3 regions of the Chitinolyticbacter meiyuanensis genome follow, and region 2 is predicted to be linked to each of the others. Evidence: predicted binding sites of a transcription regulator. Region 2 holds the regulator's gene; each other region holds the start of a gene.
The links. Region 2 encodes FNR, which switches genes on or off when oxygen is low (the NO sensors DNR and NnrR bind a similar motif). Its sites were predicted from a motif close to TTGATNNNNATCAA; they were not measured.
Positions count from the first base shown of each region.

Region 1: FLM21_RS00680 (NAD(P)H-dependent flavin oxidoreductase) is a predicted target of FNR. The motif match lies at 3,451-3,464, and genes of this name have one in related genera.
Region 3: FLM21_RS04765 (universal stress protein) is a predicted target of FNR. The motif match lies at 5,769-5,782, and genes of this name have one in related genera.

Region 1 is NZ_CP041335.1:159,962-167,942, reverse strand. It holds gene FLM21_RS00695 (glutathione binding-like protein) at 1-516, opposite strand, end outside; gene FLM21_RS00690 (HD-GYP domain-containing protein) at 584-1,654, opposite strand; gene FLM21_RS21450 (carbohydrate-binding protein) at 2,044-3,378, shown strand; gene FLM21_RS00680 (NAD(P)H-dependent flavin oxidoreductase) at 3,522-4,688, shown strand; gene FLM21_RS00675 (serine hydrolase domain-containing protein) at 4,763-6,028, shown strand; gene queC (7-cyano-7-deazaguanine synthase QueC) at 6,004-6,702, opposite strand; gene FLM21_RS00665 (chloride channel protein) at 6,699-7,981, opposite strand, start outside.
Region 2 is NZ_CP041335.1:1,720,850-1,728,830, reverse strand. It holds gene FLM21_RS08450 (chemotaxis protein CheC) at 1-103, opposite strand, end outside; gene FLM21_RS08445 (response regulator) at 115-483, opposite strand; gene FLM21_RS08440 (sulfite exporter TauE/SafE family protein) at 591-1,250, opposite strand; gene hemN (oxygen-independent coproporphyrinogen III oxidase) at 1,254-2,663, opposite strand; gene fnr (fumarate/nitrate reduction transcriptional regulator Fnr) at 2,787-3,530, shown strand; gene FLM21_RS08425 (hypothetical protein) at 3,535-4,122, shown strand; gene FLM21_RS08420 (phasin family protein) at 4,175-4,720, opposite strand; gene FLM21_RS08415 (YjfB family protein) at 4,871-5,053, opposite strand; gene dnaE (DNA polymerase III subunit alpha) at 5,201-7,981, shown strand, end outside.
Region 3 is NZ_CP041335.1:1,003,565-1,011,545, reverse strand. It holds gene FLM21_RS04810 (GGDEF domain-containing protein) at 1-766, opposite strand, end outside; gene FLM21_RS04805 (calcium:cation antiporter) at 1,003-2,079, opposite strand; gene FLM21_RS04800 (GFA family protein) at 2,269-2,652, opposite strand; gene FLM21_RS21085 (hypothetical protein) at 2,728-2,904, opposite strand; gene FLM21_RS04795 (hypothetical protein) at 2,861-3,256, opposite strand; gene FLM21_RS04790 (hypothetical protein) at 3,385-3,618, shown strand; gene FLM21_RS04785 (hypothetical protein) at 3,743-3,895, opposite strand; gene FLM21_RS04780 (VOC family protein) at 3,955-4,389, opposite strand; gene FLM21_RS04775 (helix-turn-helix domain-containing protein) at 4,386-4,877, opposite strand; gene FLM21_RS04765 (universal stress protein) at 5,905-6,321, shown strand; gene FLM21_RS04760 (universal stress protein) at 6,332-6,760, shown strand; gene FLM21_RS04755 (cation-transporting P-type ATPase) at 6,807-7,981, shown strand, end outside.

The sequences.
Region 1 (7,981 bases), 1.6 Mb from region 2:
ATACGGCACCACCCACGGGTAGCTCGCGATATCGGCGATCGAATACTCGCCAGCCAGGTACTCACGATCAGCCAGCCGTTTGTTCATCACCGCGTAGAGCCGCGCGGTCTCCTTGGTGTAGCGCTCGATGGCGTAGGGCAGCTTCTCCGGCGCGTACTGGCTGAAGTGGTGGTTCTGTCCGGCCATGGGCCCCAAGCCGCCCATCTGCCAGAACAGCCACTGCAGCACCTCGGCACGACCGTGCAGATCCGGCGGAATCAGCTTGCCGGTCTTCTCCGCGAGATACAGCAGGATGGCACCCGATTCGAACAGCGACACTGGCGCACCGCCGCCTGCCGGCGCACGGTCGACGATGGCCGGGATGCGATTGTTCGGCGCGATCTTGAGGAAGTCCGGCGCGAACTGCTCGCCCTTGCCGATGTTGACCGGATGGATGCGGTACTCGAGGCCGGTTTCCTCGAGGAACAGCGTGATCTTGTGGCCGTTGGGGGTGGTCCAGTAGTAGAGGTCGATCATGGCGGGGCTCCGCGTGAGTGGTCCCGCATAGATGAAGCCGGTTGCGCCGGCTTCAACCGCTGCAGCATCAACGATCGCCACGCGCTTCATCGGCCAGTGCGCGTACGGCCAGGTTGAAGTGCGGCAGCAACGCCGGATCGAATTGCTGGGCGCTGGCGTTCACCTCGGTGGCGGCACGCAGCATGGCGCTGGAGAGACTGCGGTGGGCGTGCTTGACCATCACCGCCTCGAAAGTATCGACCAGCGCGAGGATGCCGGCGCCCTGGCAGATCTCGCCCTGTTGCAGCCCTTGCGGATAGCCTGAGCCATTTGCGCGCTCATGGTGCTGCGCCACCATGCGCGCGGCGTCTTGCCAGCCCGGCATGCGGCCGATCAGCCCTGCGGCCCAGCCGGGGTGCTGGTGCAATCGCATCCGTTCGCGCTCTGGCAGCGCGTCGGTGGTCAGCCAGAGGTGTTCGGGCAGCAGCATCATGCCGATGTCGTGCATGTAGACCGCCGCGCTGAGTTGGGCCGGGTCGACCGGATTACCGGCGGCCTCGTTGGCGGCGAGTGCCAGCGTCAGGTTGCGCTGGGTGCGGCCGACCAATGTCGGCGCATGCTGCTCCAGTTGCAGTGCCAGCGAGCGGAAGAACGCCAGGTCGCCATCCGGATCGTGCGCAGGCCCGGGTTGATCGCCTTCGGCGCCATGGATCAGCGCCACCACCAGCTGTTGCGCTTCGGTCTCGAAACGGCTGATATCGGTTTGCTGCAGGCGACCCAGGCCGACGGTCAATGCATCGAACGGCGCCGGGTCCACCGGCTGGCGATCGACGGCGAGCTCGGTGGCTTCCACGATGCGATCGAGCGCCAGCAGCAGCAGCTGACGCATGCCGTCGCCGAACGGCTGTTTGCCGGAGCGTACCCGCTCCAGCAGCGATTCGACGGCATGCATCACCGGCACAGCCCATTGCACGCGGCATAGCGTGGCATCGCCCTTGATGTTGTGCAGTAGCCGGAACAAGTCCGCCACGCGTTTCGGGTCTTCCGGTTGCTGCCGCAGCGATTCGATCAGCCGTTCTGCTTCCGGGGCGTAATCGGCGAGCGCTTCATGAAAGTCGGCCAGGCCGACGAAATCGTTGCCGGGGGTCGGGAGTGCCACGCTGTGGATTCCGGTCTGGAGTGGAGCGCCCGGCCGTAGGCCGGGGCAGGTGGACGAATGCTAGCTCCACTATAGGCAACGCGGCCAGCGGCAACATGGCACCGGCTGTCGCAGCCGGGCGTGCCGGGCACCGTGCAAACACAATTTTGCTCGATTAAGACAAATCATATTGCGAGGTTGCGACATTCATTGTTTTTCTTCATTGGCTTAACGTTGAATCTGGATGGGAAGAAATGGATGGTTCAAGACAATGAAGGGCTGGCCACTAGGCAGCAGCACCTTCACGGAGCGCGGTTGGGCCGGTCGGCCCGTGTGCCCCGAGCGACGCCGCCACGGCGTTGGACCTGAAGCAAGACCGGGCGACTGCCCGGCGCCATGAGGAGCTACACATGAACACGCATACCGTGGGCAGGCTGGCCAGCCTGCCGCTGGCCCTGTTGCTGATCGGGCAGACCCTGTTCGCTGCAGATACGCCCAAGACGCTGACCTGGTCCGGCTACACCTGGGAAGTGCGCGCCGGCGGCGGCGGGCCCGGCCCCAATGTATGGGACGATCGTAACGCCTGGGTGGACGAGAACGGCTACCTGCACCTGAAAATCGCCAACCGCGACGGTGTCTGGTCATCGGCCGAGATCCAGCTCGCCAACCTGCAGCGGCTGGGCTTTGGCACCTATCAGTTCAAGATGCTGGGCCGGCCGGACCTGCTCGACAAGAACGCCGTGTTCGGCTTCTACACCTATCCGCCCAAGGATGTCGGCGGCGATGCCACCAACGAGATCGACATCGAGTTCTCGCGCTGGGGCAACGATTTCGCCCTGCTTGGCAACTACACGGTGTGGCCGGCGGTGAACGGCGCCAATCGCAGCTGGTACGGCTTTGATTTCACGCTGCCGGACAATCGCTCGACCCATCGTTTCGTCTGGGAGTCGGAGCGGGTCACTTGGCAATCGATGGCTGGCTTCACCGACGTGGGGCGCAACGATGGCGAATTCATCCGCCGGGTGTTCGACCCACGGATGCCACCGCTCAACACCGACACCCGCGACACGCAGTTCTATTGCCGTTCCGGCGATCCGCTGCAATGCATCGCACAGAAGCCGCAGTACTTCCTGATCAACCTGTGGCAAGTTGGGGGCCGCGCGCCGTCGGACAACCAGGAAATCGAGCTGGTGTTGACCGAGTTCACCCATGTACCGAATGGCACCGTGCCGAGCCCGACGCCGGGCCCTTCACCCACGCCGGGCCCAACACCTGTTCCCACGGCCACCCCCACGCCAGGAGCGACGCCGACGCCCGGCCCCACCGCCACGCCGACGCCGGTCGGGCAGTATGCGGCCTGGTCGGCCAGCGCCGTCTACACCACCGGCCAGCGTGTCAGCTACCAAGGCGTGAACTACGAGGCGCGCTGGTGGACGCAGGGCAACAATCCGGCGCAGTCCGGTGAATGGGGACCGTGGAAGCGGCTCGACGGCGCCACGCCGGTCACCCCGACGCCGCAAGCGACACCGACACCTACTCCGGGGCCCGTACCGACGCCCACCCCGGCGGTCACGCCGACGCCGGTGCCGGGTGTGCAGCCATGGACCGAAGGGGGTCACTACGCCGTGGGCGATGTGGTCAGTTACCAAGGCAAGCGCTACCGCGCGCTGATCGCGCATACCGCGCCCGTAGGTGGTGGCTGGACGCCGGTGGTGGTGCCGGTGCTCTGGCAGCCGCTGAACTGATCGTCGCGTCTCCATCCTTCCGCGACTTGGGCCATGCCTTCATCGGCGTGGCCTTTTTTACGTCCGGCGCCCTTGATCCAGGTCAAGGGTCGGGCGGGCGGGCGCCCGCACACTGCGACACCACACCGATACGGATAAAAACCATGCTTGCCCACGCCTTCAAACCGCTGATCATCAAGGGGCGCGCGCTGCTGCCCATCGTGCAGGGAGGCATGGGGGTGGGCGTATCCGCGCACCGGCTGGCCGGGAGCGTGGCGCGCGAAGGTGCCGTGGGCACGCTGGCCTCGGTGGATCTGCGCCACCACCACCCGGATCTGCTGGAGCGCTCGCAGCACACCCGCGACGTGGCCGAGCTGGAAGCGATCAACTGCGAGGCGCTGCAGCGCGAAGTCCACCAGGCCAAGCAGCTGGCGCAGGGCAATGGCCTCGTTGCCGTCAACGTGATGAAGGCGGTCGATACCCACCCGCAGCTGGTACGCGCTGCCTGCGCTGCCGGTGCCGACGCCATCGTGATGGGCGCCGGCTTGCCGCTCGATCTGCCCGAGCTCGCCGGCGAGCATCCCGATGTCGCATTGATTCCCATCCTGTCGGACGTGCGCGGCATTGCTGTGCTGATGAAGAAGTGGCTGAAGAAGGGGCGACAACCCGATGCCATCGTGATCGAGCACCCGGCACACGCAGGCGGCCATCTGGGCGCGACCCGTATCAGCGACATCCGTGATGCCAAGTTCGAGTTCGAGCGCGTGGTACCGGAAACGCTGGCACTGTTCGACGAACTGGGCGTGGCCCGCGGCTCGGTGCCGTTGATCGTTGCCGGCGGTGTGAACAGCCACCAGAAGGTCAGCCACTACCTGGGGCTCGGTGCCTCGGCGGTGCAGCTTGGCACGGCGTTCGCGGTGACCGAGGAAGGCGATGCCCATCCCAATTTCAAGGCGGTGCTGGCGGGGGCCAAGCCCGACGACATCGTCGAATTCATGAGCGTGGCCGGCTTGCCGGCGCGTGCCGTGCTGACGCCGTGGCTGAAGAACTACCTCAACCGCGAGGCGCGGCTGCAAGGCAACGCCAAGGCCGATCCGCGCCGCTGCACCCAGGGCCTCAACTGCCTGACCAGTTGCGGCCTGCGCGACGGCCTCGCCAAGATCGGCCAGTTCTGCATCGACCTCAAGCTTGCCGCCGCGATGCGTGGCGAAGTGGCTAAAGGCCTGTTCTTCCGCGGCGCCGACCCGTTGCCCTTCGGCGACGCGATCCGCCCGGTGCGCGAGCTGATCGACTATTTGTTGACCGGAAAGCGGGCGGAATTGCTGGGCTGAGCGCTGCAGGGCAAGCCGGGCGGTTGCCGCGTCGATCAGGCTGAGGCAGCGTGGCTGTTTTGCCTGCTCGCGCCATGACTGCCGCCCTCAACGCCTATCTCGGCCAACTTGCCGCCTACGCCGAACTGCACGGCGTGATCGCCGTGTTTGCCGATGGCGCCCCGTTGGCGCAGCGCGCGTTCGGGCTGGCGGATAGCCAGGGCACGGCGCGCAACGAGATCGACAGGCGCTTTCGCATCGGCTCGCTCAGCAAGAGCTTTACCGCCGCTGCCATCCTTGCGCTGGCGCAGCGCGGCCGGTTGGATCTCGCCGACCCGGTTGCCCGCTACCTGCCCGATTGCGGGATCGATCCGAGGATCTCCCTGCTGCAGTTGCTGCAGCACCGCAGTGGCCTGGGAAACCATACCGCGCTGCCGGACTACTGGCCGACGCTGATGCAGACGCGCCATACGCCCGAGGCGCTGATCCGGCGCGTCACGGCCACGCCGTTGCTCGCCGAGCCCGGCGATGCAACGCACTACAGCAACACCGGGTATCTGGCGCTGGCCCGCGTGGCCGAACTGGTTGGCGGGCAGCCCTACTACACGTTGCTGGACACGCTGTTCTGGCAACCGCTGGGGCTGAGCCGGACTGGTACGCTGGCGAGTGCCGATACGCAAGGCCACCAGCTGCTGCCAACACGCCCACACGCCGCGCCGCTGGATGCCAGCGTTGCCTTGGGCGCTTACGACCTTGCCGCATCGGCGGATGATCTTGCGCGTTGGTGGACCGCGCTCGTTGCGGGAGAAGTACTTGATGCGCGCCATGCCGCCGCCATGCTGGATGGCCCGGCCGGTGGTTTCGGCTGTGGTTGGTGGCTGGACGAGCTGGTCGTCGACGGGCAGCGCTGGCGCAGCGTTGGCTATATGGGTGACGTCAACGGCTATACCGCGATGCTGCTGGGCCTGCCGGCGCCGCATCTCTGCGCGGTGGTGCTGTTCAATACCTCATCCACTCCCGCTCTCGCCACGGCCCCGCGGATGCTGGGGTTGGCACTCGGCGAGTCCTGGCCGAACTATCCGCCTGCGATTGCGATGGCTGCGCCTTGGGGCAGTGGCGACTATCGGAACCCCGATGGCGGGGCGCTGCAACTCGATACCGAGCAGGGTTGCTTGTCGATGGCGCGAGACTATGGCATGGCCTGCCGTTACCGCATCCGACCCTATGCCGACTGCGGTGCGGCCCAATACTGGCGGGCCGATGCTTTCGACGAGCACATCGAGCTGCATCGTGACGGCCGGCTACGCCTGATCGCACCCGACGGCACTGCACAGGACTACGTACGGGAAACGGATCGATAAAGCGTCGGATCGGGCACGCCAGCCGCTTCGAACCCGGCACGCCGCAGCCGGCAGGCATCGCAGGCGCCGCAGGCGCGGCCTTCGTCGTCGGCCTGGTAGCAGCTGACGGTGAGGCCGTAGTCGACGCCGAGCCGGGTGCCGGTTGCTACGATCTCGGCCTTGGACAGCTGGATCAGCGGGGTGTGGATGGTGAGCGGCGAGCCTTCGACGCCGACCTTGGTCGCGAGGCGGGCCATGGCCTGGAAGGCGGCGATGTACTCGGGCCGGCAGTCCGGGTAGCCGGAATAGTCGACCGCGTTCACGCCGATGTAGATGTCGTCGGCCTTCAGCACCTCGGCCCAGGCCAGCGCGTATGACAGCAGGATGGTGTTGCGCGCCGGCACGTAGGTAACGGGGATTTCACCATCGACCACGCCGTCGACCGGCACGGCGATGCTGGCATCGGTCAGCGCCGATCCGCCGAAAGCAGCCAAGTCGATGCGCGCGATACGGTGCTCGACCGCGCCGAGCGCGGCAGCCACGCGGGCGGCGGCCTTGAGTTCGGCATTGTGGCGCTGGCCATAGTCGAACGACAGCGCATAGGGCGCAAAGCCGGCGTCGCGCGCCAAGGCAAGGCAGGTGGCCGAATCGAGCCCGCCCGAGAGCAGGATGACGGCGGGTTTGCTGGTGGTCATGGTTTGTCCTTGTCGCTGACCAATGCCGCGGGGGCGGGCGCGAGGGTGCGCAGCGCGCGTTCGGCAAGGTCGTGATAGAGATTGGTGCGGAAGATGCGGGCGACGCTGGCGGCGATCATGGTCGCTGCCAGCGTGGAGATCACCATGTCCTGGCCGCCGGTCATTTCCATCAGGATGATGGCCGAGGTCAGCGGCGCGCGGGTCACTGCGGCCAGCATTGCCGCCATGCCGATGGCGATCAGCTTGACGTGCAGGCTGGGATCGAACAACGGCAGGAACCAGCTGCCGACGCCGGCGCCGAGCGACAGCGACGGCGCGAAGATGCCACCGGGCAGTCCGGTGAGGAAGGTGGCCAAGAGGCCGATGAACTTGAGCGGCAGGAAATACCAGGCCAGCCCGTCGCCGCTGGCGATGGCGGCGCTGGTGGCCTCGGCACCGCTGCCGAAGATCGGTGCGATCAGGCCGCAGCCGGCGATCAGCACACCGCAGCCGGCAACGAACGCGTACTGATGACCCAGGCGCCAGGCCAACAGCGGGGCCGGCAGCCAGCGCTGCGGGTGCACGCACAACCAGGAAAACGCCCCGCCGACGAGGCCGGCAACCACGGCGATCAGTACCGTGGGCAGCAGGATGCCGTAGGAAAAGCCGGGCACGTTGATCTGGCCGAAATAGGTGTAGTTGCCGAGCAGTGCCAGCGCGACCACCCCGGCGAGAATCACCGCGCCGATCAACTTGCCACTGGTGCGCTCCTCCACTGAGCGAGCCAGCTCCTCGAAGGCGAACACGATGCCGGCGAGCGGGGTATTGAAGGCGGCGGCAATGCCGGCCGCACCGCCAGCAAGGATCAGCTGGCGGCGGAACGCTGCGTCGGCCAGTGGCACGAAGCGCCGGCAGGCGTACATGATGCTGGCGCCGATCTGCACCGTGGGCCCTTCGCGGCCGAGCACGAAGCCGGAACCCAGGCCCAGCACGATACCGACGAACTTGGCGGCGGCGATGCGCAATCCGAGCAGGCGCTCGGCGATCTCGGGGCGGTCGGCCACTTCCAGCGCAGCCATCGCCTGCGGGATGCCGCTGCCTTCGGCGCCCTGGCCGATGCGGGTCATCAGCCAGCGTATCGCCATGCCGCCCAGCGGCAGCGACAGCAGGGGCCACCACCACCAGCGTGCGGTCAGCGCGTCGAAGCCGGCGAACGCCCATTCTGCCGCCTTGGCCAGCAGCACGGCGACGAGGCCGACCATGGCTGCGCCGCCCCACAGCACCAGCGTGGCGCGAGAGC
Region 2 (7,981 bases):
GGATCTGCGCCAGCTGGGAGCCGGCCTGCCCCATGGCGATGTTGGTGACTTCCTGCAGCGCGTCGCGCTGGTCCGGGGTGAGCAACAGATGATCGATCATCATAGTCCCCGCTGTCAGAGCGAAATGCCGTATTCGCGCAAGATCGCTTCGATCTGCGCGGCATCGACCGGCTTCTTGACGAAGGCCACGGCCCCCAGCTGGCGAACGCGTTCGCGCGCCATGGGCTGGATATCGGCCGAAACCACGACGACAAAGCTGTTGAGCCCTTCGCGCTGCAGCGTTTCCAGCACGGTATAGCCGTCCATCTCGGGCATGGTCAGGTCCAGGAACATGACCTCAGCCTTGCCGGCGCGATACGCGGCCAAGGCTTCGATGCCGTTGCCGGCCTGCGTGATTTCAACATCCCATGACGGTGGCAAGGCCTTGATCAGCATCTTGCGCGCCATGACCGAATCGTCGACCACCAAAATTGGCGTAGGCATCCGACGCCACTCCCCAAAGCTACTGTTTCTTGTTAGTAAGCAAATTTAGCGGAGCAGTTTAGAGCATGGCATCCGCTTTGTGGATAGGGCTTCCGATGGAAGTAGGTCTAGTGCAGCCCGGCAACCAGTCGCCAGACGCCGACCACGATCAACAACAAACCCAATATAGACCGAAGCCAGCGATAGCCAAGCCAAGCCCGTAAGCGCCCAGCCGCCGCGCCGATCAGCATCAGGTTGGGCAGCGTGCCCAACCCAAAGGCCAACATCAGCAAAATCCCATTTTCTGTCGAACCACTTGCCAGCGCAGAAAGGCTGGCCGTATAGACCAAGCCACAGGGCAGCCACCCCCACAGCGCGCCCGCCACCAGGGCCTGCCAGAACCATCGGATCGGCAACAAACGGCGCAGCAGTGGTTGCACCCGCGCCCAGACTGGCACGCCTAGCCTTTCCAGGCGGGTGAACCATGCCGCCCAGCCAGCGATATAGCAGCCCATCACGATCAGCAACAGGTTGGCCAGCCACCAGAGCACGGTCTTCACCAGCGTCAGCGCAAGCAGGCCCGGAATACTGCCGACAGCGCCGGCAATCGCCCCGATCAGCCCGTAGCCCAGCAGGCGCCCGACATTGAAGCCCAGCAGATACGGCCAGCGCGGCCCGGGTGGCAGCTGCAAAGTGAATGCGGTGACCACCCCACCACACATGCCAAGGCAGTGGCCGCCACCGACCAGTCCGGCAATGAACAGCGAAAACAGGGCGGGGTCGAGCATGGATCAGATCAGGCGGGAATAGGCGACGATGGGTTGCTGGCGGATGAGGAAACGGTCGAAGACCATGGCGATGGTCCGCACCAGCAGGCGGCCACGTGGCGTCACATCGATGCCATCCGGCCGCAGCACGACAAGGCCATCGATCTCGAGCAGCTGCAGGCGTCGCAATTCTTCCGCAAAGTACACCGAAAAATCAATCATGTAGGCCGGTTCGAACGACTCGAACGACAACTGGAACTGGCACATCAGCGCCTGGATCACCGCCCGGCGCAACAGGTCGTCGCGCGACATGGCATAGCCACGCACCGTCGGCAACTGGCCGGCATCGAGTGCGGCGTAGTAGTCGTCAAGCTTGCGGGCGTTCTGCGCGTAGTGGCCGCCCACCATGCCGATGGCCGATACGCCAAAGGCCAGCAAGTCGCAATCGGCGTGGGTGGAATAGCCCTGGAAATTGCGATGCAGATGGCCGCGCCGCTGCGCGAGGGCGAGATCATCGTCTGGCAGCGCGAAGTGGTCCATGCCGATGTAGACGTAGCCTGCGGCCTGCAGTGCCGCGATGCTGTCGGCCAGGATATCGAGCTTGGTAGTAGCATCCGGCAGCGCCTGGGCATCGATGCGACGCTGGGGCGGGAAGCGCTCCGGCAGGTGCGCGTAGTTGTAGAGCGCGATGCGGTGCGGGCGCAACGCGACCACGCGTTCCAGCGTGCGCGCCATGGTTTCGCGGGTTTGCAGCGGCAGGCCATAGATCAGGTCGAGGCTGATCGAGCGAAAGCCGTTGGCACGCGCGGCGGCGATCACCGCTGCGGTTTCCGCCTCGCCCTGCACCCGGTTCACTGCGCGTTGTACAGCCGGGTCGAAATCCTGCACGCCGATGCTGACACGATTGAACCCCATCTCCGCAAGCGCAGCCATGGTCTGCACGCCCACCTTGCGCGGATCGATCTCGATGGCATATTCGCCTGCTGGATCGAGCTCGAAATGCCGACGCACAGCCGCCATCAGCCGGGCCAGCTGCGCATCGCTGAAGAAGGTCGGCGTACCGCCTCCCAAGTGCAACTGCTGCGCTCGGGGCCGCTGCTCGATCAAGTCGGCAGTCAAGGCCAGCTCGTGCTCCAGGTAGCCGAGGTAGGGCTCGGCCTGATCGCGGCGGCGCGTGATCACCTTGTTACAGGCGCAGTAGTAACAAATCGTGTCGCAGAATGGCAGGTGGAAATATAATGAAAGCGGTTTTGTCGCCGATCCCGGCTGGCGCGCAATGACGGCCTGCTGCCAGGCAGCGGCCTGCAGCGGTCCGAAACGATCCGCAGTGGGGTAGGAGGTATAGCGCGGCCCGTGGCCGTCATAGCGGACAATCAGGTCGCGATCGAATTCGGCTTGTTGCAGCCCGGCATATGCGTGCGTCACCGCGGTCATCCGTTCTGTTTGCAGGGTCGACCAGCTTAACGTGCGGTGTCGGGGCACCTCGTTGATCGGGATCAAGGCACAATCAGCCGCCCTACGGCATACCGCCGGATGGCCATCAACCCAGGGATTCCCATGCTTTCCACCATCCCGGTGCAAGACATCAGCATCAAGCATTTACGCCAGGCCTGCTCTACCTGCAGCCTGCGCGAACTCTGCCTGCCCATCGGCCTATCCGCCGACGAGATGAAGCAGGTGGATGAGCTCGTCACCCAGGGGCGGCCCATCAAGCGTGGCGAAGCGCTTTATCGCAGCGGCGAGCCGTTCCGGGCGCTCTACGCGGTCAAGCTCGGCTTCTTCAAGACCAGTGTGGTCTCCGAGGATGGCCGTGAACAGGTTACCGGCTTTCACATGACCGGCGACCTGATCGGGCTCGACGCCGTCAGCACCGATCACCACACCTGCGATGCCGTGGCACTGGAAGACAGCCAGGTCTGCGAGCTACCGTTCACCGAAATGGAAGAACTCGCGCGCAAGATGCCGGCGCTGCAACACCATCTGTACAAGGTGATGAGCCGCGAAATCGTGCGCGACCACGGGGTGATGCTGCTGCTCGGCAACATGAAGGCCGAGGAGCGCATCGCCGCCTTCCTGCTCAACCTGTCGCAACGGTTTGCGCTGCGTGGCTATTCATCATCCAGCTTCCACCTGCGGATGACGCGCGAGGAAATCGGCAGCTACCTCGGCCTCAAGCTGGAAACAGTGAGCCGCACGCTCTCCAAATTCCAGGATCAAGGCTTCATCAAGGTCCAGAACCGACTGATCGAGATCGTGCAGATCGATTCGCTGCGGCAGCTGGTCAACAGCTGCCAGGGCTAAGGCCATGGGCCCCGTCTGCCTGACTGCGCCGACGGGGCTACGCGAGCGCTTGCTTGCCCGCCTGAGCCGCGCCGGCTGCCCGGCAGACTGGTCAGGCGAAACACCACCCTCCCCCTGGGCCGCGGAAGCGCTGCATCTGAATGTAGGGGGCATTGCCTGCTCCAAGCCACCGCCCTTCAGCGTCGACATCGCCATCATGCTCGACCACCCTGCAGCCGAGCGCCTGGGCTGGATGCTGGCCGTAGGTGGCCACGCCAGTGCGCTGCAGCGCGCCATTCCCTGGCTAGATGCCCTTTCACCCACTCCGGCTGGCTGGCTGCATGTCGGCAGCGATGGTGCTGGGGCTTTCATCGGCACAGCCAACGCATTGTGGGCCGAGCAACAGCAGCAGGTCGTTGCCTGGCTGGCTGAACGAGGGCCCCACGGCACTGCGCATTTTGATCCGGCAAGCTGGCAAGCATTGGCGAGCCATACCCAGCATCAGTTGCAACTGCTGGCCGCAGCGTATCTGGCCAAGCAGCCCGCCGAGCACGAACTGGCAACCCGCCTCGCACTCGCCATCAGCACGCTCTACCCGCAAAACCAGACGTAAAAAAGGGCAGCCGGTAAGGCTGCCCTCAACAGAACAACGGGGATAGGGTCGATCAGGCCACGGCCTTGCTCGGCTGGGCCACCGCCTTGGCGGCTTGCTCGGCGCCGGCCACGGCAGCTTGGGTGAGTTCACCGGCAATCTTCTGCGTGCTGCGCGCTACGGCATCGTAGGTGCTGGCAGCCGTTTCGAAGGCATTGCGAAACACAGCGACTGCTGCACCGGAACCGGCCGGCGCCACTTCGGCAGCCTTGTCGAGTGAGCTCAGCAGCGTCTTGTTGAAACCGAGCACCTGCTCTTCGACCAGACGATTGAGTTCATGCTGGGTAGCGCTGGCCACGTCGAACACCGAGCGGGCCGCATCGAGGGCCTTGTCGACCGACGGTTGCGCCAGCTGCTTTTGCAGCGATACCAGACCTTGCACGTCCTTCACTTCGGATAGCGCCTTGGCGGCTTCAGCTTGATTGGCAAGAACTTCACGGGCCAAGCCCAGCTGCAGGCTGACGAGGCGTTCCACCCCGTTCAGTGCGATCTGCGACAAACGCAGCGATTTTTCCAGACCAGCTTGGTTGGCTTCGTTGTACTGATGGGTGTTGAACATCGTCAGACTCCAAGGATTGTGCATTGCATCAATTCGGATTCTTGACGGCCTCGCCTCGGGCGTCAAGCATCCCATTGTGCGCCGCAGCATTTTGGCGACAGGCGGTAAAAAAGGCGGCCATGGCCGCCTTGCTCCGCAACTGGCGAATCATCACGCTTTCACGTCGATGTTCTGCCCCAGGTTCGCAGGGTTGTTGTATGCCGCCGGCTGCGGCAGCGCTTCCAGCAACGACAGGGCGTTCTGTTGCTGGATGTCCAGCGCTTTGCGCAGCACCGTATTGGTCACGACATACTCGGACGGCTGCGAGCTGCTCGCGGCATTGACTAGGGACATGGACTCCATAACAGCACCTCCTGATACACACCCCTACCATACCCCTATGTTGGCAAGTACCACAAGGGTAGCGGGATGATCGGCGAGGCATGCAGTGATCGCGCTCACGTCCGGCGCGGGTCGGGCCAGCTGCGGTAAAATGCGCCGATGAACGCGCCCGCCTTTATCCATCTCCGCCTGCATTCCGAATTTTCCGTCGTCGACGGCATCGTCCGCATTGATGACGCCGTCAAGCGTGCCGCCGAGCTCGGCCAGCCCGCGCTCGGTGTGTCGGACCTGATGAACCTCTTTGGCATGGTCAAGCAGTACAAGGCCTGTCGCGCCGCCGGCATCAAGCCCATCATCGGCATCGATGCCCGCATCGAGAACGAGGAAGATCGCGACAAGCCCTTCCGCGTGCTGCTGATGGCCAAGAACCGGGCTGGCTATGGCCGCCTCTGCGAGTTGCTCACCGACGCCTACCTGCACAACCAGTACCGCGGCTATGGCGAACTGAAGAAGGAATGGCTGGCCGCCAAGTCCAACGCAGACCTGATCTGCCTCTCCGGCGCGCACCTGGGCGAAATCGGCCAGGCACTGGTCAATGGCAACTACGAGGCCGCCACCTCGGCTGCGCAGTGGTGGGCCGCGCAATTCCCCGACAGCTTCTATCTGGAGCTGCAACGCAGTGGTAAAGCCGAATGCGAGACCAGCGTACAGGGCCATCTCGACCTCGCTTCGGAACTGAACCTGCCCGCTGTTGCCACCCACGCAATCCAGTTCATGGATCGTGACGATTTCAAGGCGCACGAAGCGCGCGTCTGCATCGCCGAAGGTTTTGTCGTCTCCGACAAACGCCGGCCGCGCAACTTCACCGAAGAGCAGTACTACAAAACCCCGGCCGAAATGGCCGAACTGTTCGCCGACCTACCAGAGGCGCTGCAAAACTCGGTGGAGATCGCCCGCCGCTGCAACGTGAACATCCTGCTGGGCAAGAACTACCTGCCGCTGTTCCCCACGCCGGATGGCATGACGCTGGACGACTTCCTGGTGCACCAGGCCAAGGAAGGCCTGGAAACCCGGCTGACCCAGCTCTATCCAGACCAGGCCCAGCGCGATGCCGAGCGCCCGCGCTACCTGGAGCGGCTCAAATTCGAGACCGACACCATCATTCAGATGGGCTTTCCCGGCTACTTCCTGATCGTGGCGGACTTCATCATTTGGGGGAAGCAGAATGGTTGCCCGGTGGGTCCCGGCCGGGGTTCGGGCGCAGGCTCGCTGGTAGCCTATGCGCTCGGTATCACCGATATCGACCCCACCGCCTACGCGCTGCTGTTCGAGCGCTTCCTCAATCCGGAGCGGGTATCGATGCCCGACTTCGATATCGATTTCTGCCAGGACAACCGCTGGCGCGTGATCGAATACGTGCGCGACAAGTACGGCGCCGAGGCAGTCAGCCAGATCGCCACCTTCGGCACCATGGCCGCCAAGGCGGTGGTGCGCGACGTCGGCCGGGTGCTCGACCTCTCCTACACCTTCTGCGACGGCCTCTCCAAGATGATTCCGGCGGCGCCAGGCAAGCAGTACAGCCTGGATGACGCGGTGGACATGGTGCCCGAGCTCGCTGAGCGGGTGCAGAACGAAGATGAGGTGAAGGAGCTCTGGGAGCTCGCCAAGAAGCTGGAAGGCCTGACCCGCAACATCGGCATGCACGCCGGCGGCGTGCTGATTGCGCCGGGCAAGATCACCGACTTCTGCCCGGTCTACCAAGCCAGCGGTGCAGAGGCGTCGCCGGTCTCCATGCTGGACAAGGACGACGTCGAGCAGATCGGCCTCGTGAAGTTCGACTTCTTGGGCCTGCGCAACCTCACCATCATCGAGCTGGCGCTGCAGTACATCCAGCAGGAGACCGGCCAGTACCTGGACCTGATGAGCCTGGGTTTCGACGATCAAGCCGCCTACCAGGTGTTCCGCGACGCCAACACCACCGGCGTGTTCCAGGTTGAATCGGACGGTATGAAACGGCTGCTGGAAAAACTGCAGCCCGACCGTTTCGAAGACATCATCGCCGTGCTGGCGCTCTATCGCCCGGGCCCCTTGGGTTCCGGCATGGTCGACACCTTCATCAACCGCAAGAAGGGCCTGGAGACACCGGATTACTTCCACCCGGACTTGGAAAAGTGCCTGGAGCCGACCTATGGCGTGATCGTGTACCAGGAACAGGTGATGCAGATCTCGCAGATCATCGGCGGCTACACGCTGGGTGGCGCCGATATGCTGCGGCGGGCCATGGGCAAGAAAAAGCCCGAGGAGATGGCCAAGCACCGCGCCACCATCGCCGAAGGCGCGGCCAAGAAAGGCTACGATCCTGCGCTGGCCGAACACCTGTTCGACCTGATGACCAAGTTCGCGGAATACGGCTTCAACAAGTCGCACACCGCCGCCTACGCCGTCGTCAGCTATCACACTGCCTGGCTGAAGGCGCACCACACCGCCGCCTTCATGGCCGCCACCATGAGCTCGGAACTGGACAACACCGACCAGCTCAAGGTGTTCTACGACGATTGCGTCGAAAAGAACCGGCTCAAGCTGTTGCCGCCGGACGTGAACGCCAGCTTCTATCGCTTCATGCCGGTAGGCAAGCGCGAGATCCGCTATGCGCTCGGAGCCATCAAGGGCGTTGGCGAAAGCGCGGTGAACATGATCGTGGCCGAGCGCCAAGCGAACGGTCCCTATGCCGACCTGTACGACTTCTGCCGCCGCACCGACAAGAAGGAAGTGAACAAGCGGGTGATCGAGGCGCTGATTCGCGGCGGTGCGTTCGATGCCATCGACGACCATCGGGCGCGGCTGATGGCCAATGTCGAGCAGGCGATGCAGCTGGCCGAGACCGAAGCGGCCAACGCCAACCAGGGATCGCTGTTCGACGTGTTCGAAGCCGCCGCCGTA
Region 3 (7,981 bases), 720 kb from region 2:
CATCCCCCACGTGGTGCCCGGCGCGGTCGTTGATCGGCTTGAAGTTGTCGAGGTCGATGTAAAAGAGCGCGGCCAACTGGTGCGGGCGATTCGCCAGCAACAATGCCTTCTCGAACAACGCCGTCATGTAGCGCTGGTTGCTCAGCCCCGTCAGCGGATCCTGGAACGCCATGTCCAGCGCCTTGGATTCGGCCTCCAGCAGGCGATTCTGGAAGTTCAGCAGAATGGCGGCCAGCAACGAGAAATACTGAACCAGCACCAGCAAGGTGCCCAGCATGAAGCCATGGCGGAACCAGTCCGGTTCCAGCGCGATGATCGGAAACGCCGTCACCCAGTGCAACGCCAGCAGCGCGCTGGAGCATGCCGTCACCAGCATCAGCCTGGCACTGAGCTCTGCGCGTCTCTGGAAGGCGAGCCACGCGGCAAACGACAGCGCACCGGCATTGAAGGCGGCAACGACGAGGTTGCGTGCCAGGGCGGGGAGTTCAGCCAAGGCAACCAGCAGGATCCATCCCTCCACGGCGATCAGCGCAATCCAGAGCCAACGCGTGGCGGTGGTCATGTTGAAGAACCGGACCAGCCCCATGACGAGGCACAGCTTCTCCACGATGTTCAACGCACTGTAGGCAGAGACGGTCAGCGTGCTTTCGTGCTGCAGCAGAACCAGGAAGGCCAGGCGCGCGCAGAGGGCAAACAGCATCGCGGCAGCCCACCACCCCGCCCCGGGGTTGGTCCGGGGAGTCCGGCTCACCCACAGGAACAGCAATAGAAACACGAAGTACACCGTGGAGCCGATGACATGGATCGTCTCGTAGGACATGCGAAATGGCCTCTATCGGTTTCTTGTACTGGTATGCGAGGGGCTACGGTGTGGCAGCGTCGTTGATTCAGTCTATGACGGCGGACTGCAAGACTGAAGGGCGAGTTGGCGCTGATTGCCACTCGCTGAACGCGGCGTGGTCCTGGGCATCACTGATGCGCGTGCAGAGGCGGGCGTGACGGCTAAAGCCCCAGAAACGCCAGCATCAGGAAGGTGGCAAACAGCACGAAGTGCGTCATGCCCTCGATGGCGTTGGTTTCACCGTCATGCAGGTTGATGGCAGCAATGACCAGGGTCAGCAACGTCATCACCGTTTGTGCCGGCGTCAGCGCCATATGGATGGGCTGGCCCTGGATCAGGGCCAGCGTCTCGATCACCGGGATGGTGAGGATCACGGTGGAAAGCGAAGCACCGAGGGCGATATTGACCACGGGCTGCATCCGGTTGGCCAGTGCGGCACGCACCGCGGTCAGGATCTCCGGGCTGGCCGAGATCGCGGCCACCAACAGCGCAGCCGTCATCGGCGGCACGCCAGTGCCGGCCAAACCTTCGTCCAGGGTCTTGGCCATGACTTCGGCCAGCAAGCCGATCAGTACGACACCGGTGATGAGCAGCACAATGGACTGCCCACGGCTGCCAGGGTGGCGTGGGCCATGTTCGCCGGTTTCGGCGTAGCTGTAGCTGAAGAAGTAACTGTGCTGGCTGGTCTGCAGACGCAGGAACATGCCGTACAGCACCAGCATGATGATGATGGTGAAGACCGAATACGCCTGCCAGTGCGTTTGCGGGATGAACTCCGGCACGATCATCGATACGCCCATCGCGGTAAGGATCATCACGATATAGGTGTTGCCTGAATCGACGTTGTACGGCTGCTCGCCATGCCGCAGTCCGCCCAGGATGGCGGCGATACCGAGAATGCCGTTCATATCAAGCATCACGGCCGAGTAGATGGTGTCGCGGACCAGCGTGGGCGAACTGGTGTGGGTCATCATGATGGCCAGGATCACGACCTCGACCAGGACCGCGGCCAGGGTCAGGATCATGGTGCCGTAGGGCTCCCCTACCTTTTCGGCGAGAACCTCGGCGTGATGCGCGACACGCAGCGAAACCAGCAGGATGGTTCCGACGAGCAACAATGCCGCGACCAGCGAAGGTAGCTGCCCCGCCGCCAGGATGGCGTGCTCCAGCGGCAGTGCCGCGAAGGCCACAGCAGCAGCGACAATCAGGAACTGCTCTTGCTTGAGAACGGCGAGCATGGGAGCGGCGTGTGCGGTAGACGCATGCATTCTACGAAATCAGGCTTGGCTTCGCGCTTGGCGCCAGCTCACCGTGTGCTCAACGGCCGGCATGGAGGGCGTGCCCGCCCGCTGGGAGCAAGCGTCTGCCGTGTGAGTAAGCGCTGCTACGCCGGAGCATCTGCAGACCGGCGTGATGTGCGCCCGCAGTCAAATCGTGAGGAGGCTGCCCTGGATGCGCTTCACCGGCAATGCATCGACATCGACGTCTTCAAGACAGCGCGCATTGATTGCCCACCCATCGAAGCGGGGCACGCCATCGCGAAGCTCATCCGCGGTTGGCGCGCTCGGCCTGCGAAAAGGGAGTACGCCGCAGCATCGGCAGAAGTAGTCGCAACCGGTGTGCGTTCCCCATTGATAGGTCGCCAGCGCCTCCCAGGACGTGAGCAAGCGCAGTTGTTCAGGTGCAACCCGAAAGGTGAGCGCCCCTCGCTTGGTGCAGACAGAACAATCGCAGCTGCGCACATGGTCGAGCCCCGCCTCCACTTCAAACTGGACCGCATTGCAGTGGCATGAGCCAAAGTAGGTTCTCAAGCGCAGTCTCCTTGTCCGGCCAACCAGGTGGTAAACATGCCGGGAATACGGATTGCACGAGCCGCGCTGCACCACTCATCCCCACAGGTGCAGGTCATCGGGCTCGCGATCGAACAGCTCGGGATCGGGCTGGGCGAGCACGCAGCAGCCATGCGCCAGGTAGAAGTCGATGGTGCGTCGACTCGGCGTAGCCGACACGTACAGCCCGCTACCGCCCAACGAGAGCAGTTGTTGCCGCGCCTGGGTCAACATTGCACGTGCCAACACCGCGACCACGCCAGTCACGGCCGACGTGCAGAAATTGCAGTTGCCGCAGATTGAGCACCCCACAGAGCGGATACGGCGCAACCACGACGGCAGCTGCAAGCTGTTTGCCTGAGAACCAGCCCATGGCCCACCCGCCGTCGGCGAGACTTTGCTTCAGGCGCGGCGTGCTGTGGGCCGCTTCACCGGGCGGCCATCCTGCAACCCCGCATTCGGTCGCAGTCAATTCGAGCGCGCCGTCATGCCAACGATAGAAACCATCAATCGATTCGCGCCGGTCCAGCGACCAAATGGAATCCAGCGTGTCGACGGTCAAAGGGCGTTGTATGAGTTCATGCATGCCCCAGAGCTTAAACCGTGGAGCTCGGGCGACGCTTTGCGAGGATTGTGCGAACGCGTACGAATGCGACGGCTTGAAGCGGCGAGACAGCGCTGCAGGTTTGACCGTATGCACACGTACGAACAGCGGTGAGTATCGATGCGCTCCGGGCTCTCGCCCAGCAGTCGCTGGCGCGCTTTTCAGAACGGAATCAATCGAGCAGCGCTTTCGACCTGAATGGTGTTGCAGCAACGGCCAGTATCGATTTTCGCGGCGCGATCGCTGCTGACCTATCCCATGGTTTGAAAAAGGGAAAAGTCCTGATTATCTCTGGCCGTTCTGAATTCGAATTCCAGAATGAGCTGATCACCAACATCAGCTGATGTGCGCACCGGTGTAGCCAGCACTTGTCTGCAAATGATCAACTCGTAAACCAGAGCCATGCCTCGCGCTCGCTGGGGATTCAACACTCAAACGAAAACGGCGCCCAAAGTAGGCGCCGTTTGCTTATGCCTGTGATCGCGCCTTGGCAAGATATGGAAGCAAGAACAGATACAGGCCCGTCAGCAGCAGCAGAAAAAGCGGCGGCAAGGGTGAGTAGGTCACCATCGGCGAAGGCTCTCCTGGAACCAGCGCTCTCACGATGAAGTTCAGCAGCACCGTGAGCGTGAACAGTATGGATATCCAACGATGACTGTGCCGTATCGTTATCCTCCAGCTCATTGCGACACCTGCGACGGAGACTTGGGCACCACCAGCTCGATGATTTTCCAGCCATTGCCCGATGGGTCTCGGAAGCCTGCATCGACGGTGCCATAGCGATTCATCGGCTTTTGCGTGAATTCGACGCCGAGCGCATCCAGCCGCTCGCAGGTGGCACGGCAATCGTCGACCATCAATACCAGGGGTGGCATCGCGCCCTTGGCCACCATCTCGCGCAGGGTCTGTGCAGTGGCGGCGTCGTGAATCGGCGGCCCAGGCAGGAACAGGCCGAGTTGAAACGAGGCTTGCTCCGGATGCTGCACGGTAAGCCAGCGGTAGTCGCCATTGCGGGCGTCGGTATGGACCCGAAATCCCAGCTTCTCAACATAGAATGCCAGCGCTTCGTCCTGGTCCCGCACATACAGGCCTACAACGCCTATCCCTTGAGTCATATGCTCTCCTTTGATGGACATTCAGTGGATGAGGTCGTTGTTATATCAATCGATTTCTGCTGCCGCTTCTCCGAAACTGCTGTCGTGAGGTCGGGGCGGTGGGCTGCCCTCAGGATGCATTCCGGAACATGTTGCAGCTGAAGCGCACTGGCCTGCGCGCGTTCGCGGAACTCACTCGGGCTGGCCCCGTTGATATCCTGAAACACGCGGCCAAAGGTGCCCAAGCTCGTCCAGCCGGTCTGGAACGCTATTTCCGTGATGGGTAAAGCTGTTTCACGGAGCAGGCCGGTGGCGCGCTCGATACGCCGCGTGAGTACATAGCGATGCGGGGGAACGCCAAAGGCTTGCTTGAACGCGCGTGCGAAATGCGCCGGCGAAACCGCGCTGATCTGCGCCAGGCGAGGGACAAGCCAATCCTCATGGGGCGCTTCATCAATCCGATCCTTGGCGCGCAACAACCGCCTCAACAATTCAGGACTTTGACCCATAGCTCCTCACGCCCAGGATGGGGCTCAAGCAACTTGCAAGCACCGGCGTGCCGACGCCCCGCTCGGCGCCGATGCTGGAAGCACAATACATTGTTTGCTGGTAAACGCTGCCATTGCGTCGCAGGCGCGGAACTGGCACCCGCGCCCTTTGCCGTTGCGACATGGGCGAAGGAGACGAAGCATGCACGATGACGGTAAGTACTGGTTTCCTGCAAAGCAGTATGGCTGGGGTTGGGGTTGTCGAGTGCGCTGAAGGTTTGGTGGTGTTCTGGGCTACTTCGCGCTGCTGGCGCTGGGCTCGCTGTTCCCGCCGGAAAAGAGCGCTGTGGCATTTCTGGGATATACCGCGCTGATCAGCGTGATCGCTGTTGCCATTTGCTGGCTGAAAGGCGAGCCGCCCTCCTGGCGCTGGGAAGATTAGCGACAAAACGAGGAATCCAGTTTAGCGCAAAGGGCGATGATCATCTCATACCTCGTCTTGCTGAAAGCCATCTCGCCCGTCCCGCTCAATCAATTCTGCAAAGTTTGCCAAGTTCTCTTGGGTGAGCCGTCACGGCAAGGCCGCCTATGCATGCCGCGTTACGACTGAGTACGAACGTTCTTAAGCCGCCTCCAGCGCATGCAATTCAGCCACTGCAGGTGGTTCCATTCAAAAACACAGCAAGCCAAATATAACCCTCATTTCATCAAGCCGAATCAGCGCGAGTAAATATCGCCACAACGCATTTCCGTTTCTTCCTGCCTCGCGTTGTCTGCGAAAATACCCCAGCCAAATTCGTTAATTTTTACCTTCTGATGAACAGGGCTACTTTTTTCAGAACAAGTCAAAACAATATTCACGATCAATCAATTCCTACCCCAAGCCCACATCACAACCCCAGGCCGCACATTCTGATTCAAATCAACAGGCATGCGCGCTTTCCATAGTGCAATTGCATACGACGCATTTGCGCCATTCGCCAATACAGGGCCAACGGGTAGTTCTCGCTTTGGATTCATGATCGCCCCGCGCCCTCAGGAGGTCGTCATGAATCACGTCATCGCCATTGATGGCTCCGCTCCATCACTGCGTGCGCTGTCCGCTCTGCTCAAGCTCACCCCATCGCCGCAACGAGGCCAGATCCACCTCGTGAACGTGCAGCCTGCCTTGCTGCCCGGCCGTAATTGCCTCAGCGCCGAAGAGATCGCGACCATGCAACAGCAGGATGGCGAAGCCGAACTCGCCGAAGCTGTGGCGCTATTGCGGCAACAGGGCATTGCGTTCTCCAGCCATATCGTCAAGGGATCGCCCGCGGAGGGCATTGTCGCCTGCGCCCAGGATACCGGCGCCAACCAGATCTATATGGGCACACGCGGTCGGGGCGCCGCCGCCTCGTTGCTGCTGGGCTCGGTGGCCACCAAGGTGGTGTCGCTGTCGCCCGTCCCCGTCACGCTGGTTCGCTGAGGAGGCCGCCATGATCCGCATTCTGCTCGCCGTCGATCAATCAGACTGCGCTTTGCGCGCCGTTGAACACGTGATCGATCTGGCCCACTCGGGGCAAGCACTCAGCGTGCATGTGCTCAACGTGCAGCAACCCATGCGCAGCAAGCTTTCGCTCAATCGCATCGTGTCCCAATCCACGCTGGACCGGCATTTCCTGGATCTGGGTGAACAGGCTCTGGCGCCGGCCATCGAGCTGCTCCGCGCGGCCAGGGTGCAAGCCACCGGCAGCGTGGCGTTTGGTCAACCGGCCCCGGCCATCGTCGAGCACGCCCGCCAAGGCGCCTACGACCTGCTGGTGCTCGGCTGCCAAGGCCAGGGCGCCTGGCAGCACTTCATGCTGGGCTCGACCGCCTACCAGGTTGCCCACCTCACGCCCTGCCCGATCACCCTGGTGAAGTAGCGGAGGAATTCGTCGCCACGCCATCTCGACCGACCGAGGAAACCCAATGAATCAAGACTCCCCGCCCGCCACGGCACCGTGGTATCGATTTTCGCCGCAGGAAACCCTGCATCAATTGCAATCCAGGCCCGATGGCCTCAGCCCCGCCGAGGCGGCGGAACGGCTGGTGCAGCATGGCGCCAACAGCCTGCCAAACAAACCGCGTGATCCTGGCTGGCTGCGCTTTGCGCGGCAGTTCAACGACATGCTGATCTATGTGCTGCTGGTGGCCGCCGTGCTGACGGCGCTGATGGGGCATTGGGTCGATACCCTGGTCATCCTCGGCGTGACGGTAGTGAACGCTGCCATCGGCTTCCTGCAGGAAAACAGCGCGGAAAAATCGCTGGAGCGCATACGCGGCATGCTGTCCAACCATGCGATGGTCAGCCGCGCCGGCGAGCGCTGCGATATCGACGCCGCCACGCTGGTGCCCGGCGACATCGTTCATCTGAAGCCCGGCGACAAGATTCCGGCCGATCTGCGCCTGCTGGAAGTGCACGACCTCAAGGTGGAGGAAGCCATCCTCACCGGCGAATCGACGGTGGTCGACAAGCGCAGCGCTGCACTGCCCGGCGAGGCCCTCATCGGCGACCGGCTCAATCTCGCCTATTCCGGCACCACGGTCAGCGCTGGCACTGCGTGTGGCGTGGTCATCGCCACGGGCTCTGCCACGGAGCTGGGCCAGATCAATCGCATGATGGGCGAGGTCGATGCCATCACCACGCCGCTGTTGCGGCAGATCCGGCAACTGGGCAAGGTCATCTTCTTCCTGATCCTGGCCATGATGGCCGGCCTGTTCGTCTACGCCCGGCTGCTGCATGACATCCCGCTGGGCGAGCTGCTGTTGTCGCTGATCAGCCTGGCGGTCGCCTCGGTGCCGGAAGGGCTGCCGGCCATCATCTCCATCATCCTGTCGCTCGGCGTGCAGCGGATGGCGCGCAACCACGCCATCATCCGCAAGCTGCCGACGGTGGAAACGCTGGGTGCCATGACCATCGTCTGCTCGGACAAGACCGGCACGCTGACGATGAACGAGATGACGGTGAAGGCCGTGATCCTGGCCGACGGCCAATACGCGGTGGGGGGCGAAAGCTACGATCCGGTCGGCGAGATCCGTGCCGACGATGGCAGCATGCCGGATCTCACCCCCGGTACGCCGTTCCAGCGCTTCATCACTGCCAT